DNA from 3 places in the Sphingobacterium sp. xlx-130 genome. Region 1 is predicted to be linked to each of the others. Evidence: riboswitches for the same ligand, from Rfam matches in the RefSeq annotation. Region 1 holds a riboswitch; each other region holds the start of a gene.
What was found. Region 1 has a riboswitch for thiamine pyrophosphate ahead of pnuC (nicotinamide riboside transporter PnuC). Riboswitches for the same ligand answer to the same signal wherever they lie in the genome.
Positions count from the first base shown of each region.

Region 2: linked by a shared signal. The riboswitch ahead of thiS (sulfur carrier protein ThiS) and the one ahead of pnuC (nicotinamide riboside transporter PnuC) in region 1 are both predicted to bind thiamine pyrophosphate.
Region 3: linked by a shared signal. The riboswitch ahead of G7B18_RS14425 (TonB-dependent receptor) and the one ahead of pnuC (nicotinamide riboside transporter PnuC) in region 1 are both predicted to bind thiamine pyrophosphate.

Region 1 covers NZ_WFKN01000006.1:315,208-319,872, forward strand. Annotated here, with positions in the region: gene G7B18_RS12780 (LLM class flavin-dependent oxidoreductase) at 1-442, shown strand, start outside; gene G7B18_RS12785 (hypothetical protein) at 453-1,238, shown strand; gene G7B18_RS12790 (acyl-CoA dehydrogenase) at 1,245-2,318, opposite strand; gene pnuC (nicotinamide riboside transporter PnuC) at 2,375-2,974, opposite strand; TPP riboswitch at 3,016-3,142, opposite strand; gene G7B18_RS12800 (malate:quinone oxidoreductase) at 3,148-4,665, opposite strand, start outside.
Region 2 covers NZ_WFKN01000006.1:150,570-155,234, forward strand. Annotated here, with positions in the region: gene G7B18_RS12100 (NAD(P)H-dependent glycerol-3-phosphate dehydrogenase) at 1-905, opposite strand, end outside; gene G7B18_RS12105 (sugar O-acetyltransferase) at 1,020-1,628, shown strand; TPP riboswitch at 1,832-1,928, shown strand; gene thiS (sulfur carrier protein ThiS) at 2,004-2,216, shown strand; gene thiC (phosphomethylpyrimidine synthase ThiC) at 2,230-4,050, shown strand; gene G7B18_RS12120 (thiamine phosphate synthase) at 4,168-4,635, shown strand.
Region 3 covers NZ_WFKN01000008.1:104,415-109,079, forward strand. Annotated here, with positions in the region: gene dtd (D-aminoacyl-tRNA deacylase) at 1-73, opposite strand, end outside; gene G7B18_RS14425 (TonB-dependent receptor) at 200-2,665, opposite strand; TPP riboswitch at 2,720-2,844, opposite strand; gene G7B18_RS14430 (amidohydrolase family protein) at 3,022-4,191, shown strand; gene G7B18_RS14435 (acylphosphatase) at 4,451-4,665, shown strand, end outside.

The sequences.
Region 1 (4,665 bases):
CCCCTACGCATTTGCAGCCCATTTTGCTCCAGCAATGTTAGAGCAGGCTTCTGCAATATACTACAGCAACTTCAAGCCTTCGCCGACCCTAAAAGAACCCTATTTTATTATTTGTGTCAACATTGTGGCTGCATCGACGGAGACTGAGGCGCATGTCTTGTCAACTAGCTTGTTCAATATGTTCGCAGGGATATTGACCAATTTAAGAAAACCTCTATCTCCTCCTACTGACAAACCCATTTATCATGGAATACCTGAAATAGAAGAAGCTGTAAACCGCATGGTTAGCTGCACTTTTATCGGTACAGAATCGATCATCAAAAAGGAGGTGCTTGATTTTGCAAATCAACACAAAGCCCATGAAATAATGACAACAAATTATATCTTTGACGATGCAAAGCGTTTGGAAGCTTTTGACATTATCGCCAGCGCATTACATTAGATATAGGTATATGATAAAATACGGCTATTGCTTTCTGTTCATGGTTCTTATTTCCGCCTGTCAACAAAAGGCGAGCGAGACCCAAAAAACGAGGACAAACGATTCGGTTGGCGTCGGTATAATCGTCCAAAGTGATAGTATTGCAACATCTATAGTGCCCCACAAGATTCCGATCTCCTCAGACTCGATTATCGAAGGGCATGTATTAATGCCTGTTCGTTATCGTGTATGGGGAGATCCCGTATCAAAGATTATCAACAAGAACTGGCTTGAATTACACTTAAAAGACGGTTCTTATGCAGTAACTTCTGCGCTTTACCACATCGAAAATGAAGATGAGGAACCCTGTTCAGGCCTTCCGACGGAGACGATTGTACCCAAAGAAGATGTTTTAGTATTCTTCAATATACCTACCATACAAAAAGGTACTGTAGACAGTATCGCTTTTACAAAGTCGATCATTGAACCAGGAGAGCCATTCCAATTTACGTATCAAGATCAAAAGTATCAGCTACAGGCTTCAGGTATCCGATTCTATAAAGATGAAGAACGGAATAACCCAAATACCAACTATACCCTAAAATTGTATCGCGAGGGCAAACTCATTCGTACGTTAATCAACCAAACATCTTATAACGATACGGCCACCGAATTAAAATTTATTGGAGACCTGGACAGGGATAAACAATTAGACTTTATCTTTTCCAGCCCGAGGGATTATGAAGAGATGCGTCTACTCATCATATTATCTGGTAGTCCACAAGCCTATGAAGGCATTATGCAGTTTGACTGCTAGTGACGGTTAAATGTTCAAAAGGCTATGCTGTGTCGCTGTAAATATATTTCTAAAAATCGTATTTAGCTCTGTGCCGTTTTGTGCCGCACTAATGCCCAACAATGGGAACAAACGTGTCGTTTCTTCCCGAATGTCTTTTACCATCTGTCTAGATGAACAAGCTATATCCTCTAAAAGTGTTGTTGTTATCGTTGATTGCTTAGATCCGCGCCATAATAGATCAGCGAGTAGACTTATTTTATTTCTATCTGATTCAAGCTGAAGCCTAAGGGTGTCTATGTTTCTAAAATACTCTTTTCCATGTTTTGATAGCCAACTCTCTACTTTAGATTTTTCGAAAAAGTACTTTTCGACCAAATCCAGATACCTTCTATACATTCCTAAGTAGTTGACAAGAAGTGTCAACTCTGCAAAAGGCATAAAAGGAATCCGATACAATGCTGTATCTACTGTACGATGCTCAGGTTTGATCTGAAATGCATAATTCGGCTCTATAGCAACATGGTCCAACGAGAAGCTATGGCTTGCGGTGCAAGCCAAACCGAACGAATCCCAATCATAATGTACAAGTACTTTGTCCCGCGGTACTAGGAATGAAAATACAACCTGTTCTCCCAAATCATCCAGTCTTGGCTCTTCACCATCAAAAACAAAGCTATTTAATGTAAAATGGCTTAAATGAGGCGCACCAGTTGCAAAGCGCCAAAACCCAGTAAGTGTAAAGTACTCGCCGTCCCACACAGCTCTTCCCGAAGCACGTCCCGAACCACCAAAACAAACCTTTGGATCTGCAAATATTTTTGTGGTCAGTCCTTTGTTCAAGTACCCCGCAAACATATTTGCTCCAGCACATAGCGTCACCGTCCAAGCCATACCACCATCCCAATAAGCTAGTTCTTCCAATAATGTCAAACCATCTTGTAAATTCAGTTCCAATCCACCCAGGGAAGTAGGCACCCATATATTAAACCAGTTATTTTCGTAGATCAAGCCGAGTTGACCGTCTACCAAAGTCTTCGCTTCTATAGATGCCAACTGATTATCTCTTATCACCTGTATAGCATTTTCACAGATCATCATTTTTTTAAATATTAAATTCGTAGCAGATTCTATTACACTTACGAGTAGCCCTTCGTTTACGAAAACTTCATGAGCTTTCGCCAATTAAAATAGCCGAAGATAGCGACAATAAATAAAAAAGTAGTAAGGGCTGCAAAAAGATAGAGCTCTTTATGTATTAACAACGGTATCGCAAACAGGTTACTAACGTTAAGTAGCAGCCAATTTTCTACCTTTCGTTTGGCCAAAAGCCACATCCCGGCCCAAGCAGTGGCAGATACCCAGGCGTCCCAAGCGGGAACATCGGAGTCTGTAATATGCTCAAGCACTAAAAACAATAAAATAAATCCAAGCACGCTAATTATCGCGACAATACTCCAATCTCTCTTTGTGCAATTAGTGATAGGTTGTTCTCGCGCATCCTTATTATTAGACCAATACCACCATCCATAGATGCTCATAACTAGGTAATACATATTTAAGGCAATCTCAGCATACAATTTAACTCCAAACAGTACATACATACCCGATATAATGCCCATGATTCCGAAGAAATAATTAGACACTTTATTATTTTTAGAAAGCAATACCTGCGCGACACCACAAAGTACCGAGAATCGTTCTAACCAAGAAGTTTGCTGAAATGCACTACTAATATTTTCGATAATATTTTCCATTAAACAATGTAATCAAGAACACTATTTATGGGTATGCTTTGATAGAAGAGCAAAATTAATCCCTACGCCAGCATTATCTGGATCAGGTTCCTCCTACTGAACGCAGGATTGGGTATAATCTCAGCTCGGTTCCGCATGAATACGGAACCTGCACCCCATAATTATTTTATTATCTAATCCAATTTCAATACACGATGTGTGTGCTTACGCATTTCTGCACACAATTCGGCATTGTTGTTAAGAGACTGTCCCCAAGAAGGTATCATCTCTCGAAGCTTCTTTCTGTATTCATCAGATTTTGCACGTTCCGGAAAGCAACGTTTTAATAGTTGAATCATGATTTCTACGGAAGTAGAAGCACCCGGCGAAGCACCAAGCAAGGCTGCAATAGAACCATCTGCACTAGAGACTACTTCAGTTCCGAATTCCAATATACCACCGTGTTTCGGGTCTTTCTTAATCACCTGTACACGTTGTCCAGCCTTCTCTATCCCCCAGTCTTCCATACGGGCTGTAGGCATAAATTGTTTCAAAGCATCCAATTTATCCTTTGGCTTTTTCATGACCTCCGTAATCAGATATTTTGTCAATGGAAGATTGTCTAATCCAGCCGACAACATTGGCTTAATATTAGATAGTTTTATAGAAGCCGGCAAATCAAAATACGAGCCCTGTTTTAGGAACTTTGTTGAAAATCCAGCATAAGGACCAAAAAGTAATGCCTGTTTACCATCAATATAACGCGTATCCAAATGCGGTACTGACATTGGAGGAGCCCCTACAGACGCTTTACCATATACTTTAGCATGATGCTGTTTTATTATCTCTTCGTTTTTGCAACGCAGCCATTGTCCTCCGACAGGAAAACCGCCGTATCCTTTTGCTTCTGGAATTCCAGATTTTTCTAAAAGCAACAAGGAATGTCCTCCGGCGCCAATAAATACAAATTTAGCTTTGATCTCCCGCTTCTCACCTGTTTTGAGATCTTTAACTTCAATCTCCCAACGACCATCATCTTCCCGTTCAATGTCTTTAACCTCTTGCTGCAAAGCAAGCCTAATGTTTTCCTTTTTATCCAAGTAAGCAATCAAATCCCGAGTTAGCGCACCAAAGTTTACATCTGTTCCGATATCCATCTTAGTGGCAGCCATAGGTTCATTGGCAGCACGTCCCTCCATCATCAATGGAATCCATTCTTTAAGCACAGATTTGTCTTCGGTGTACTCCATGCCTTTAAAGAGCGTTTCTTTTTCCATAGTCTCAAATCGAGTCTTTAAAAAACGAACATCGTTCTCTCCAAACACAGCACTCATATGAGGCACTTTACGGATAAAGTGGCTCGGATTTTTAACGATTCCTTTCTCTACCAAATATGCCCAGAACTGCTTGGACACCTCAAACTGCTCTGCTATCTTTATTGCTTTGTCTACTTTTACAGATCCATCTGCTTGCTCGGGCGTATAATTCAACTCACACAAGGCAGAGTGACCAGTACCAGCATTATTCCATGCATCCGAACTCTCTGCTGCAACAATATCCAAACGCTCGATGATTTCAATATCGATATCTGGATTTAACTCATTGATTAATGTTCCAAGAGTAGCACTCATGATACCACCACCGATCAGAACGACGTCAACTTCAGTATTTTGTTTTTTCTTGCCCATGACTTGTTTAAATTGTTGCAAAAT
Region 2 (4,665 bases), 160 kb from region 1:
TGAATGATACTTTGTATACACGCCGAGGCGTAATAGCCCTCAGCAACCATGTTCATCTCCAGCTGTGCAGACTGAACAGTATACCCCTTGCCAATCATATTGCCAAATGTCCTGTTGCGGCTAAACTGAGAATAAGCAGTGACCAACAGATCCCCCAGGTAAGCCGAAGCATTGATGTCCCTATATTGCGGATCGAGTGATTTTACAAAGTAAGCCATCTCTCGAATGGCATTAGAAATAAGCACAGCCTGAAAATTATCACCATAGCCCAGCCCATGGCAGATTCCGCCAGCTAGGGCATATATGTTCTTCAGCACGGCTCCGTATTCGATACCGATAATATCATTGGAGGTGATTGTATTGATGTAGCGGGAAGCAAAAAAACCAGCCACCAGAGCCGCTTGTTTTTCTTCGCTGCAGGCAAAGGTCAGGTAGGACAATTTCTCCTGAGCCACCTCTTCGGCGTGGCAGGGCCCCCCAATAGCGACGATCCGATCCAAAGGTATGTCATACCGGGCACGGAGGTATTCGCCCACGATCTGATTTTCGTCCGGAATAATCCCTTTAATTGCCGAAACGACTGTCTTTCCTTCGAAATCCACTGCGGTCAATCCATGTAGCGCAGCTTTTAGGTAAGTGGCCGGTGTATTGACAACGATGATATCGCATTGCTTTACAATCCATTTTACATCGGAGCTGATGTTCGACTTTTTCACCTTGACTTCGACCGCACTTAAATAACTCGGATTATGCTTATATTGCCGAATAAACGTTACGTCTTCCGGTTTACGAACCCACCAGAACACCTCCTTGGCCATCGTGTTGTCATTCAACATCTTTATCATTGCCGTGGCCCAACTTCCGCTTCCTATTATACCAATCTTCAAATTTGAACTATCCATCATTCCAGGCAAAGATAATTAATATTAAATTAACCATTCTTTCAGCCTTTGATTAATGGTATAAAAATGACTTTTCTTATCTTCACCGATATTTTTATCTATTGACAGACGGATATTATGACTGAAAAGGAAAAAATGATAACAGGCAGACCGTATTACGCGCATACCAAAGAATTGACGACACTACGCTTAGCTGCACAACGGCTTTGCTACAGGTATAATCAGATTGACCCCAAAAACTATAAAGAGCGCAAAGGGCTCATTAGGGGGTTATTTGCCAAGACCGAGGCTATGTTTTGTGTCGAGCAGCCCTTCTTCTGCGATTATGGATTTAACATTGAGATCGGGGAGAATTTTTTTGCCAACTATCATTTGACCATCCTAGATTGTGCACCCGTCAAAATAGGCAACAACGTGATGATCGGTCCTTCAGTCTCTATTTTTACCGCTAGTCACCCACTGCATTATGAAGTGCGGAATACAGGTATGGAGTGCGCTATGCCCGTAAACATTGGTGACAATGTCTGGATCGGAGGCAATGTGGTGATCAATCCCAACGTATCCATCGGGCGCAACTCCGTGATCGGGTCCGGTAGTATTGTGACAAAAGATATTCCCGATAATGTGGTGGCCGCCGGCAATCCCTGTAAGGTCATCAGAGCTATAACCGACCAGGACAAAAACTTCTATTTTAAAGATCGAAGGCTGGATACAGAAAGTATTTAAAAAAAAACCTGAAGCGGGGAGCTTCAGGTTTTACCAAACCAATTATTAACCTAAATATGAAATTATGAAATCTTTACTTTTGGTATTAAAACGACTATCAATCCCCGTTAGTATACACGCCGCGCCGTATTAACATTTTTTAACAACCACGAATAAATTTCCTAAATATTTTTTTTTCACAACAATATCCCTTATCCTTGTACCAAATACTTTAGGGGTGTCTGTAAAATACAGGCTGAGATTTTACCCTTGGAACCTGATCTAGTTCATACTAGCGGAGGGAAAAGTAAGTGTACCAATCACTTTGCGGCTACCAATCTGTAGCGCTGCTTTTATAGCATTCCTAAAGTACTTTAATTTAAAAAATTTAGTACTATGCAGATAAAAGTAAACAATCAACCCCATCAGTTTAGCGCCGAGTTTCCCGCTACTTTATTAAGTGTGCTCGCCCTGTTGATGCCAGATCTCCAGACAAATGGTATCGCTGTAGCTATTAACAGCAGCGTGATACCCCGTGAGGACTGGCCCTCCACCCCTATTGCAGACCAAGACGAAATACTGATCATCACCGCTACTCAAGGCGGGTAAAATACCATAAACTATGACAACACAAAATACCACAATTACCACAGTACCATTTCCAAATTCAAAGAAAGTTTACCTACCTGGCAAGCTGCACCCGATCAAGGTCGCCATGCGTGAAATCACGCTCTCGCCTACCCGATTGAGCTCTGGTGGCTTAGCGGAGAATCCTCCCATAACCATTTACGACACATCAGGCCCCTATACCGATGCCGACAAATCTATTGATATCAAGAGCGGTATCGAACGCATCCGTGAGCCGTGGATCCTGGAGCGCAGCGATGTAGAGATATTGGAAAATATCAGTTCTGTGTATGGCAATGAGCGAGCCAACGACCCCAAGTTGGCCGATTTACGCTTTGACTATCAGCATAAGCCCAAAAGAGCACTAGCGCAACGAAATGTAACACAGCTCCATTATGCCAAGAAAGGAATTATTACAGCCGAGATGGAATATGTCGCTATCCGTGAGAACCAACGGATAGAGCAATTGGAAAACAGCACCGCAGGAATGAACCACCAACATATCGGGTATAGTTTTGGTGCAAATACTCCGAATGGCAAGATAACACCAGAGTTTGTCCGTGCCGAGATTGCGGCAGGAAGAGCGATTATTCCCAATAATATTAACCATCCCGAAAGCGAACCCATGATTATAGGGCGTAATTTCTTGGTTAAGATCAATGCTAACATCGGCAATAGCGCGGTGACATCCAGCATCGAAGAGGAGGTAGAGAAGGCCGTATGGGCATGCCGCTGGGGGGCAGACACGATAATGGACCTATCTACCGGAAAAAATATCCATGAAACCAGAGAGTGGATTATCCGAAATTCGCCAGTACCGATCGGCACTGTACCTATATACCAAGCATTGGAAAAAGTAAATGGTATTGCCGAAGATCTCACCTGGGAAATATTTCGGGATACACTTATCGAACAAGCAGAGCAGGGTGTTTCCTATTTCACTATCCATGCCGGCGTATTGCTGCGTTATATCCATCTCACAGCCAAGCGTGTCACAGGTATTGTCTCCAGAGGAGGTTCCATTATGGCCAAATGGTGCCTATTCCATCATCAGGAAAACTTTCTATACACACATTTCGAAGAGATATGCCAGCTTATGAGTCAGTACGATATCGCATTTTCTCTGGGTGACGGTCTACGTCCAGGGTCTATAGCCGATGCCAATGATGAAGCTCAATTTGCCGAACTGGAGACGTTGGGCGAACTCACCAAGATCGCATGGAAACACGATGTACAGGTTATGATCGAGGGGCCAGGACATGTCCCTATGCACCTCATCAAAGAAAACATGGACAAGCAGCTTGCGTGTTGCGATGAAGCTCCATTCTATACATTAGGGCCACTTACGACAGACATCGCTCCCGGCTACGATCATATCACCTCAGCCATCGGTGCTGCCATGATCGGTTGGTATGGCTGCGCCATGCTTTGTTACGTGACTCCAAAAGAACACTTGGGCTTGCCCAATAAAAAGGACGTCAAGGACGGTGTGATCACCTACAAGATTGCCGCTCATGCTGCCGACCTGGCAAAAGGACATCCCGGTGCACAGTATAGAGACAACGTGCTGAGTAAAGCCCGTTTTGAGTTTCGCTGGGAAGACCAATTCAATCTGTCGTTAGATCCTGATACAGCACGCGAGTACCATGATGAGACACTACCGGCCGAAGGAGCCAAAGTAGCACACTTCTGCTCGATGTGCGGTCCAAAATTCTGCTCGATGAAGATCACGCAGGAGATCCGCGAAAGCGTCGCCGAAGGGATGCAGCAAAAGTCTGAGGAATACATCGAGTCGGGAAAGGAAATCTATCTCTAAATGCGTATTGTCACACTTCCAGGTTTCGTTCATCACGAAGAAGCACTGATAAAACAGTTTATTACCTATCCTGAGGTCATTGTGCATATTCGAAAACCTGTGCTGGAAGTTACCGAAATGATGAGATTAGTCGACCGTTTCACGGCAGAGGAGAGAAAGCAACTCGTGCTGCACAGTTATCAGGGACTGAGCCACAGATGGGGCTTGGACCGCGTGCATTACCCTTCGTCCGTCCGAGACGAAGGGCTTGCTCGGTGGGGACAAAATTACACACACCTCAGCACTTCAACACACAACTGGGCCGAATTTAATGCGTTGGACAGAGGTTTTCAGGCAGCCTTTATCAGTCCCGTATTTTCCAGTATTTCAAAGACAGACTACGGGCAGGATGCACAACTTTCCTGTGTAGACAAACGCATGAATTTTTCGACCACACTTATTGCGTTGGGCGGTATATGCCAGGAGAATATCCATACCCTCAAATCTGACTTTGACGATGTGGGATTATGTGGTGCGATCTGGCTCGCCGAGGATCCTTTTACCGCCTTCGAGGCTTGCTACACCTTGTGGTACGATCATCAATAAACTGAAACCGGTTCATCCACAAGCGGGCAC
Region 3 (4,665 bases), on a different contig from region 1:
TACCTATCACTCCGGTCACTTGTTCGTCTACGGTGCACGAGGCTTGTGTCACCCGTTGTATTACTGCTCGCATGGTTCAAAGTAAAAATTAAAAAGTGAAAAGTGGAAATTATTCTTGTTGGAAAAGAAGATCCCACTGTAGCACATCATTCTGTGTACAGCGGGATATAATTTGTTGAAGGTTAGTAAACCTGTTTTTCTAAAAACGAATGTTTAAGCCTAGCATAAAATTAGTGGTTGCCTGTGGGTAGTAGAAATTGTAGTAATCCCGTTCGGCTCTGTTTTCAAATTTCTGTCCCCCAGTGTAGCCATTTGTTGTATACTTCGCGTTGAAGATGTTATTAATCATGAGGTTGCATCCGATTTCTTTAAGTCCTAAGGCCGAGAATGTATAGTTTGCCAAGAAATTGTTTACAAAAGAAGGGTCAATGGATCTTTCCTCTGCTGAAGTATTGTCTAGGTATAGACGTGATACATATTTAGACAATAAACTGAAAGAAAGCCTGTCAACCGGAGTGTACGTAAAACTATTAGAAAGAATAGTCGACGCAGATTTCGCAATTTTCGTGCTTCCTAAATTGCGCGAGTCTTCTCTTAGGTAGTTCCAGTGGGTGTCGTTATCATAAACCTGATAATATTCGACAAAGTCGTATATTTTATTGTCGCTCAGCGCAGCTGTTGCTGACCAGGTGAGTGTGCTACTGACCCTCCATGAAGCATCAAGCTCTAATCCGATACGGTGACTTTCAGGGATGTTCATACGTAACTCAGCTCCTGTATCATTCAATGTTCCGGTTGGGATCAGCTGATCTTTGTACAGCATTGCATACACATTTGTCCCTATGTTAAACCCTTCGCTACGGAAGCGATAGCCTAGCTCGATATCTTGCATGCGTTCCGGCTTCGGGAACTCGTTTCTAGGATTTTCTACATAATCTTTACGTACAGGTTCCTTGCTTGCATATGCGTAAGATGCATAAATGTTTGAGTTGCCGTTAAGGAAATAGGTGGCGCCTACTTTAGGGTTTACAAAGTTTAATTTGTCGTTGAAATCCAGATCTTTGATTTTGTCGTCATCGCCTTTTACGGTATAATTTACGTTGCGGTACTGTACATCAAAATTGAAAAGCCATTTGTCTATTTTATAGTCGGCTTTAACGTACATATTAAAATCGTACTTTTGTGCATCATTCAGGTAGTATTTGCTGCCGGGGTTAGGATTGGCATTGAATTCGTCCCAAATGACCTTGCCGTAATGATCTCCTTTGTACTGATTGTACCCCCCACCAAAAATGAAGTTCCATTTATCGGAAGCTCTATAGTCAAAGGAGTAAATGAGTCCATAAAAATGGTTGTCCAGCCAACGCTGACGGATAAGGTCTGATTTCTTGATGATTTCCTGTCCGACGGTAACATCAGGTATCCCATATTTTACGAGTTTATCTTTTGTGCGATACTCTTCGTAATAGCCTGCACCACGGGTGTAGTGTAAAGCGGAGTTGAATTTCAACTTTTCACTAATAACGTTGGTGTACTGCAGATGGCTATGCGTCTGCGTGTAGTTGTCGGTTTGATTGTCGTATGTGTAGTAGTTGTACTTTCTATCTGCATTTAGCAGACGGTCGTATTCTGGACCATCATATAATCCAAAAGCTTCATTTGCATATTTGATAAGAAGATCTTTATCGCCAGTCAGGAGGGGTTCGGGGGTTCCGTACCATGCCTGATAGGTTTTCTCTTTACCCGTGAAGACTGTGGCCTTCAAGGTATGTTTGTTGGTGTATAGTCCCGCGTCGACATAGAGCGATCTTAGATTTGACGATGCGCGATCAACGTATCCATCGGATACGATCCGTGATAAGCGGGTGTTTATAGCGAACTTGTTGCTCATCAGACCAGTTCCACCTTTAATGGTGTTTTTCCAAGAATTGTATGAGCCGAAGGAATTGTTTAATTCGGCGTAGGGTTTTTCTTCTAGTACATCAGTCTGGATGTTTAAAGAGGCACCGAAGGCACCGGCGCCATTTGTGGAAGTACCTATACCCCGTTGTATCTGTATGCTTTCTGTACTGGAGGCAAAGTCAGGTAAGTTGACAAAAAATGAGCCCATACTTTCGGCATCATTTAGCGGGATACCATTTAAAGTCACGTTAATGCGTTGGTTGTCAGAGCCTCGGATCGTCATATTAGTATAACCAATCCCTGCGCCAGCATCAGATCCGATAACTACCCCAGGAGTCTGATCGAGTAGGTAAGGAATGTCCTGACCTAGATTTTTCTTCTTAATGTCTTCTTTTGTTAGATTTTTGAAGGTTGTCGCCGAATTTTCCTTGGCACGGGTAGCATAGACCAAGGCTTCATCAGCTTGTATAACAGCGGCTTGAAGCATGATATTGATGCTTCGTTGCCCAGTGGTTAATGGGCCAGTAAAAGACTTGTATCCCAAATAATGGACTTTGATTGTTCGATTGCTTTTCGGACCTATCGTGAATATAGCTATTCCGGATCTGTCGGTTTGTTTGGTGGTGTTGTCCATAGTCACGGTTGCGCCATGTAACAATTGTGCTTGACTGTTTGTCACTGTTACCTTAACATTTTCCTGTGCTATCACAACGATAATGGTAAGTAATCCTAGCAAACCAGTAGCAATAAGATGCTTAATCATAAATGTAAAATAATTTGAGTTAAACCAAACTATTGCAAGGGGTTACAATAGCGATACATTTAACCGCCCTTTCCCTACGCTGGCATTATCCAGATCAGGTGCTCCCGAGAATACTCGAGACGGGTATAATCTCAGCCTTACTTTATGTTCTGATGAACGAGGCACCCCTTTTCGATGGCGCAAACATAGAATATTTTTTTTACAAAACAAAAGTTCATTTTTTTTGTGTAAAATAAATTACTTAATTTGTCAAGAGTATTGGTTTAAAGCAATATTTTGTGTTAAATTTACATTTTCTAAACAGGGTTGCTCTTTACCCCTTAGAAAATACACACACACTAACTATTGGTATATAAATGGTTCATTATTATTCAGCTGATTATGTGATGCCAGTCACGTCCAGCCCTATCAAAAATGGGGTGATTGCAATGGACGAAAATGGTACGGTTTTGGGAATATATGATAATGATTCGGTGCCGAATAATGTAGAAATAGAACGCTTGAAGGGCGTTTTGATTCCTGGTTTTATTAACGCACATTGTCATTTGGAGTTGTCTCATTTGATAGGCAAAATTTCTCAAGAGCAGGGTTTGGTTAAATTTATCACCGAAGTGATGTCAAATCGGGGTGCAGACGATGACGTTGTCCGTGAGGCTATGATAGCTGCAGATCGAGCGATGTACGATAGCGGTATACAAGCGGTGGGCGATCATGTAAATTCGGCTATTTCCGCTAGCGTGAAAGAAGCAAGTAAGATTGCTTATCATACTTTTGTTGAAATATTGGGATTGAATGATGAAGAAGTGAATCGTAAGATTGACGAAGCGCGGGAGCTTGAGTTTCATTTTGATTCTAGTCATGCTTCTATAACACTTCATTCTCCCTATTCTTGTTCTAAGGCACTTTTTAAAGCTTTTAAGAAGTCAGTTTCCGATGACAATATCATTTCAATCCACAATCAGGAGAGTGAAGAGGAAAATAAGCTTTTCCGTTACAAAACTGGGGATTTTTTAGAGTTCTATAAGCAAATCGGTTTTTCTGCAGATGATTTTAAAGCGCAGGCAAGAAATTCGGTACAGACCTACATGTCTTATCTCCCGACGGGCAATAAAATTATCCTCGTACACAATACTTTTACTTCATTAAAAGATTTAGACTTTATCCGCAGAATGGGAAGGGATGTGGTGATGTGTCTCTGTCCAAAGGCTAATCTATATATTGAGGGCACCCTTCCTAAAGTAAGTATTCTTGAACAAAATGGATGTGAGATTGCTATAGGTACGGATAGTTTGGCGTCTAATGATACCCTAGATATATTGGACGAGCTCAAAACATTGCACAAGCATTTTGCTGACCTGGATTTTATCAAAACGATACAGTGGGCGACCATCAATGGAGCAAAGGCATTGTCCTTGGAAGAGAGTTTAGGCTCATTAGAAGTGGGCAAGACTCCCGGTCTGTTACTTGTTAAAAATATGAATCATTTCAAAATGACGGACAAAGTTCAAATAGAACGTATTGCTTAAATAAAATTATTACTTTTGTAGTTAAGAAGCGTCGGCGTATACTTCACCTGAGTAAGGCAGGAGAATACGCCGATGTTCCGTATATGACTATATATTACAGATGAAATATTCATGTAGCGCAGGCCGCGAAAACACGAATGACCGCGAAGCAGCATGCACAGCAATTACAACAATTCGTGCATAATATACTTTGGATATTCCATATGACCATTAAAAGTCAGATCGAGCTTGTGAGCTCATCTAAGATAATTATTTATATATGAAACATTGGGATATTACCGTTAAAGGAAAAGTTCAAGGCGTATATTTTAGGCTTACAGCAAAAGCGGTCGCTGATCAGCTTGGTGTTAAGGGGTTTGTACTGAATGAAGCAGATGGTTCTGTATATATCGAGGCAGAGGGTGATGATTTTGCTTTAACTTCGTTGGTTGAGTATTGTGAAGAGGGACCGGACAGGGCAGAGGTAGAATCTGT